2 regions of the Blautia sp. Marseille-P2398 genome follow, and region 2 is predicted to be linked to the other one. Evidence: predicted binding sites of a transcription regulator. Region 2 holds the regulator's gene; the other holds the start of a gene.

Region 1 (3,434 bases), on a different contig from region 2:
AGTGTTCAGCTGCTGGATAGAACAAGAAAAATTAATAAACTTCTGCATAACAGCAGTTCCAGCAAAGTGGTATTTAATGACATCTGTCAGGTTCTGATGGAGACACTGAGTTCCAACATTCTGGTTCTCAGTAAAAAAGGAAAGGTTCTGGGTGTCAGTTTATGCCCGGGAGTAGAGGAGATCACTGAATTGATCGAGGACAAGGTTGGCGGATATGTAGATTCCCTGTTAAACGAGAGATTTCTGGGTGTCCTGTCAACAAAAGAGAATGTAAATCTTCAGACACTGGGATTTGAACATGTATCAAGCAGTTATCAGGGAATCATTAATCCGATAGATATTGCAGGGGAACGACTGGGTACTGTATTTATGTATCGTTATGAGAAACCATATGATATTGAAGATATTATTGTCAGTGAATATGGAACAACCGTTGTAGGGCTTGAGATGATGAGAGCGGTTCATGAGGAGAATGCTGAGGAGGACAGAAAGCAGCAGGTAGTGAAATCTGCCTTTAATACTTTATCTTTCTCCGAACTGGAGGCAATCATCCATATTTTTGATGAACTTGACGGAGATGAGGGAATCCTGGTTGCAAGTAAGATCGCAGACCGCGTGGGAATCACCAGATCTGTTATCGTAAACGCTTTGAGGAAGTTTGAAAGTGCCGGTGTGATCGAATCCAGATCTTCCGGTATGAAAGGAACCTACATTAAAGTGCTGAATGAAGTCATCTTTGATGAACTGGAAGAGATTAAAGCTCAGAGAAATAAGAAATCCTGATATAGAAGCTTCCATAAATAATGAATGCAAGAAGGCTGTCTGCTGTATGGTGGACGGTCTTTTTATTATGTTACAGGAATTATAGCAAGCCTCTTAATTAATGTATTTGAAGACAATTCAATTGAGTGCGAAAGACAAGGAAGATATGACAAAATTATTTGTAAATTAAGAAAACAAAAGAAAAAAAGAGTATATATAAGTAAAAAGGAGAATATAGATTATTTTATAATGATAAAAGCACTTGCGAAATCGACTCATTTTCAATAATATAAGGACAGTGATTAGCACTCAAAGTAAATGAGTGCTAGCAAAAATCGGCAGAATCAGACAGAGTGCCGAAACAGTTACCGGATATTAAGAATAGCAGAGACGGTAACAGAGATTCCAGGTTGGAGAATAAAGGAGGATATAGATCATGACATTAGTACCTTTAGGTGACAGAGTTGTATTAAAACAGGTTGAAGCAGAAGAAACAACAAAATCCGGAATCGTTCTTCCGGGACAGGCACAGGAGAAACCACAGCAGGCAGAAGTTGTAGCTGTAGGACCTGGCGGAGTTGTTGACGGCAAAGAAGTAAAAATGGAAGTAGCTGTAGGTGATAAAGTTATCTACTCCAAATATTCAGGAACAGAAGTAAAGATGAATGGCACAGAATACATTATCGTAAAACAGAATGATATTCTTGCAATTGTTAAATAAGCAATATCAAAATAGAAAACATAAATGAAGATACTTATAAGATAATATTTACAGGATGTAACATGAAATACCGGCTAAGTATCAGAAAGAATTCATAGAGATCAAAATTTGAATCAGGAGGTCATATTATCATGGCAAAAGAAATTAAATTCGGCGCAGAAGCCAGAGCAGCTCTTGAAGCTGGTGTAAATAAATTAGCTGATACAGTAAGAGTAACATTAGGACCGAAAGGAAGAAACGTAGTTCTTGACAAACCATACGGTGCTCCGCTTATCACAAACGACGGTGTTACAATCGCAAAAGAAATTGAACTGGAAGACGGATTCGAAAACATGGGCGCACAGCTGATCAAAGAAGTTGCTTCCAAAACAAACGATGTAGCAGGTGATGGTACAACAACAGCTACTGTTCTTGCACAGGCTATGGTTCACGAAGGAATGAGAAACCTGGCAGCAGGCGCTAACCCGATCATCCTCAGAAAAGGAATGAAGAAAGCTACAGATGTAGCTGTAGAAGCAATCAAGAACATGAGCCAGACAATCAGCGGCAAGAAACAGATTGCAAACGTTGCATCTATTTCCGCAAGCGATGAGACTGTTGGACAATTAGTAGCAGATGCTATGGAAAAAGTTTCCAAAGACGGCGTTATCACAGTAGAAGAATCCAAGACAATGCACACAGAACTTGACCTTGTAGAAGGTATGCAGTTCGATCGTGGATATGTATCCGCATATATGTCAACAGATATGGAAAAAATGGAAGCAAATCTGGAAGATCCATATATCCTGATCACAGACAAGAAGATCAGCAACATCCAGGAAATCCTTCCATTACTGGAGCAGATCGTAAAAGTTGGTGCGAAACTTCTTATCATTGCTGAAGATGTAGAGGGAGAAGCTCTTACAACTCTGATTGTAAACAAATTAAGAGGAACCTTCCAGGTAGTAGCTGTCAAAGCTCCGGGATATGGTGACAGAAGAAAAGAAATGCTTCAGGATATCGCAATCCTTACAGGCGGCCAGGTAATCTCCGAAGAAGTTGGTCTGGAACTGAAAGACGCAACTATGGAGCAGTTAGGACGTGCAAAATCTGTTAAAGTTGCAAAAGAGAACACAGTTATCGTTGACGGTATGGGTGACAAAGATGCAATCGCAAACCGTGTTGCTCAGATCCGTGGACAGATTGAAGAAACAAAATCTGAATTTGATAAAGAAAAATTACAGGAAAGACTTGCAAAACTGGCTGGCGGCGTAGCTGTTATCCGTGTTGGTGCTTCCACTGAGACAGAAATGAAAGAAGCGAAGCTTCGTCTGGAAGATGCTCTTGCAGCTACAAGAGCAGCAGTAGAAGAAGGTATCATCGCAGGTGGTGGATCTGCTTACATCCACGCATCCAAAGAAGTTGCAAAACTTGCAGCAACTCTGGAAGGTGACGAGAAGACAGGTGCAAATATCATCCTGAAAGCTCTGGAAGCTCCTCTGTTCCGTATTTCTGCAAATGCAGGACTTGAAGGTTCCGTAATCATCAACAAAGTAAGAGAATCCGAACCAGGAATCGGTTTCGATGCTCTGAATGAAAGATATGTAGACATGGTAAGCGAAGGCATCCTTGACCCTGCAAAGGTTACAAGAAGCGCTCTTCAGAACGCTACAAGCGTTGCTTCTACATTACTTACAACAGAATCTGCTGTTGCAATTATTAAAGAAGACACACCTGCACCGGCTGCTAACCCGGGAATGGGAATGATGTAATCTTTAATAAACGATAAAATTATACCGCAGTATGCTTATAGCAATTCTCTGAAATAATGCATCTTAATCCAGCCCATCAGAGTGTGAAATCCTGCGTCAGATATCTTTGCCATGTGTCAGCACGCCTGCAGATATCTTCCTTGTCTTTCGCACTCTGCTGAACTGTCTTAAATGCATTATTTACGAGGATTGCTATAGAT
Region 2 (3,434 bases):
TCTGCATCTTTTTTCAGTTTCTGAAGAATCATAGCGGAAATTTCCTGTGGAGAATATTTCTTGTCGTCGATTGTTACACGATAGTCAGTACCCATCTCTCTTTTAATGGAAGAGATTGTTCTCTCTGCGTTTGTTACTGCCTGACGTTTTGCAGGTTCACCTACAAGACGTTCTCCTGTTTTTGTGAAAGCGACAACTGATGGTGTTGTTCTTGCGCCTTCTGTATTAGCGATAACTGTTGGCTGTCCGCCTTCCATTACGGCTACACAGCTGTTTGTTGTACCTAAGTCAATACCAATGATTTTTCCCATAATCTTGTTCCTCCTGTTTATTTTCAACTAGATTTGATATATTCTATATTTTCATGTAAATTAGTTGGCTACTTTTACCATACTGTGGCGGACTACGAAATCCTTGTAGGTGTAACCCTTCTGGAATTCTTCTACCACAATATTCTCACCAGCTTCTTCATCCTCCACATGCATTACTGCATTGTGGAAGTTCGGATCAAATTCCTTACCCACTGCTTCAATCGGTTTCACGCCCAGCTCATCTAATGTGGTGATCAGCTGTTTATAGATCATCTTCATGCCATCTGCAAAAGAATCTCCTTCAGGTGCCTGTGCAAGACCTCTCTCGAAGTTATCCACAACCGGAAGCATTTTCTCAACTATGTCCTTGGCTCCGATGATATACATGCTGGATTTCTCTTTCTCCGTTCTCTTACGGAAGTTATCGAATTCAGCCATGTTTCGTTTCAGCCTGTCTGTAAGTTCTTCAATCTGCTGTTCAAATTTATCTTTTTCTTTTTTCTTCTTGCCGAAGAAAGAAGTTTTTGATTTGCTGTCTTTCTTGTCATCCTGGGAAGCTTCCTCGTCTCCGTCCTCTACCGGGATTTCCTCTGTTTCTGCTTCGCCGTTCTCTACAACTTCAGGTTCATTCTCAACAGTTTCTTCTGTTACCGGAGTATCTGTTGTCTCTTCTTCCTGAGCTGTGTTCTTTGTTTCTTCTGACACTCTCTATTACCGCCTTTCTAACTCTCTTTCTTAATCAGTTCGTCCAGCTGGACTTTCAAAGCCTTCAGGCTGTCAACTACGTTTGCATAATCCATACGCTTGGGACCGATGATACCGATGGTACCATGCATTCCTTTTCCAAGTTCGTAAGTGGCTGTGACTACACTGCAGTCTTTCATGGTCTGCACCGGCATTTCATCACCAATGTACACCTGAATTCCTGTGTTCTCTGTATCAGACATTCTCTCTTTCACCAGGTCTACCAGATCCTGCTTCTCTTCAAATGCTGAAATCAGCTCGCTCGCTTTGCTTGTGTCTGCAAGCTCCGGATACTTGAAAATGTTGGTTGCTCCTGAAGTATATATCTGCATATCGTCTTCGTCTACCTGGATGGTGTCTGCCACTGCATCAAGGACTGTGCCAACCACAGAGCCATGTACACCTGCCTGTTCTTTCAGGCGGGCAATCATTCCCAGGTTGATATCCTGAATGGGCACCCCATTTAAGTTGGTGTTAAGAAGAAGATTTAATTTCAGGATTGTCTGATCGTCCATCTCCTCATCCAGATTGATGATCTGGTTTCGGATGACATTGTTATCACTCACTACTACTGCCACAAGCTGAAGGGGTGTCACACGGGAAAGCTGGATGAATTTAATCTTGCTTCCGCTGTACTGTGGAACAGAGATCATTGTTGCATAGTTGGTATTGGAGGCCAGTACCTTTGCTACCTGCTTCAGCATTTTGTCCATTTTATCGGTTTTCTCGATCATGAGATCTTTGATTTCCTGAACCTCTGATTCCTTTTCTCTCATCAGCTCGTCTACGTAGAGGCGATAACCTTTATCAGAAGGAATTCTTCCGGCTGAGGTGTGGGGCTGTACGATATATCCCATATCTGTCAGGTCTGACATCTCATTCCGGATGGTGGCAGAGCTTACATTTAAATCTGCAAACTTGGAAATGGTCCGGGAACCCACCGGTTCGCCTGTTTCCATGTAGGTTTTGATGATGGCTTTTAGTATTTTCTTTTTACGATCATCTAATTCCTGATCCATGAAGTTCCACTCCTTTACTGCCTTTGTTTTTGGTTTGTTAGCACTCATGTTTTAGGAGTGCTAACACCTTATGCTCATAAGATAGCACTCTTGATTTGGTTTGTCAATATTATTTTGTGAATTTTTTGTTATTTCATAACAATATTATTTATTTGATTTGATGAAAAGAATGCTGTGAGAAATTGACTGTAACATCATTTTTTATCTCATATTACTTGTAACCTGTTCTGGAATTGACCATAAAAATATTTTTCCTGTTTCAGGTCATTCTTTTCCTGCCCTGGCCTTGACTGTAATTTTTCTTTTCCTATTTCAGGTCATTCTTTTCTTCTCATAGGCTTGACTGCAATTGTTATTTTCTTGTTTCAGGTCATTCTTTTCTTCTTATAGCCTTGACCGTAATTATCATTTTCTTGTTTCAGGTCATTCTTTTCTTCTCGCAGGCTTGACCGCAATTATTATTTTCCTGTTTCAGATCATTCTTTTTCTCTCACAGATTTGACTGTAATTGTTCTTTTTCTGTTTCAGGTCATTCTTTTCTTCTCGTAGGCTTGACCGCAATTATTATTTTCCTGTTTTAGGTCATTCTTTTCTTCTCGCAGGCTTGACCGCAATTAGTATTTTCTTGTTTCAGGTCATTTGTTCTATTTATCAAGAGCGTCAAGGTTCTTTTTCAGGTCGATCATTTTATCACGTAGTTCGGCGGCCTGTTCAAAGTTGAGGTCTGCGGCTGCGGCGCGCATTTGTTTTTCTACCTGGGCGATGAGTTTGGTGAGTTCTTTACGGGTCATGGACTCTGGGTCTTTCTGGAGTCGGACTTCGGTTTCGGCTACTGCTTTGGATACGGCGATGAGGTCGCGGACTGCTTTTTTGATAGTAGTCGGAGTGATTCCGTGTTCTTTGTTGTAGGCTTCCTGGATGGTTCGGCGGCGGTTGGTTTCGGTGATGGCTTTGTGCATGGAATCGGTCATGTTGTCTGCGTACATGATCACGTGACCTTCGCTGTTTCGGGCAGCTCGTCCGATGGTCTGGATGAGGGAGGTTTCGGAACGGAGGAAACCTTCTTTGTCTGCATCTAGGATTGCTACCAGGGTGATTTCCGGGATGTCCAGGCCTTCTCGAAGGAGGTTGATTCCTACCAGAACATCAAAGACATCCAGACGCATATCCCGGATGATGCGGGCACGCTCTAAGGTATCAATATCGGAATGGAGGTAACGGACTCTGATTCCTACTTCTTTCATATATTCTGTCAGGTCTTCTGCCATTCTTTTGGTGAGGGTGGTAATCAGGATTTTGTGTTTCTTTGACACTTCTTTGTTTACTTCTCCGATCAGATCATCGATCTGGCCTTCAATGG

The links. The regulator HrcA, encoded in region 2, represses chaperone genes, less so after heat shock. The targets are predictions, from matches to a motif close to TGTTAGCACTCNNNNNNNNNGAGTGCTAACA.
Region 1: the regulator HrcA is predicted to act here: its motif matches at 1,063-1,093, upstream of groES (co-chaperone GroES).

What each region holds. Positions count from the first base shown of each region.
Region 1 covers NZ_CAXSTD010000006.1:184,604-188,037, reverse strand. Annotated here, with positions in the region: gene codY (GTP-sensing pleiotropic transcriptional regulator CodY) at 1-783, shown strand, start outside; gene groES (co-chaperone GroES) at 1,199-1,483, shown strand; gene groL (chaperonin GroEL) at 1,615-3,234, shown strand.
Region 2 covers NZ_CAXSTD010000018.1:46,055-49,488, reverse strand. Annotated here, with positions in the region: gene dnaK (molecular chaperone DnaK) at 1-311, opposite strand, end outside; gene grpE (nucleotide exchange factor GrpE) at 372-1,016, opposite strand; gene hrcA (heat-inducible transcriptional repressor HrcA) at 1,034-2,074, opposite strand; gene uvrB (excinuclease ABC subunit UvrB) at 2,719-3,434, opposite strand, start outside.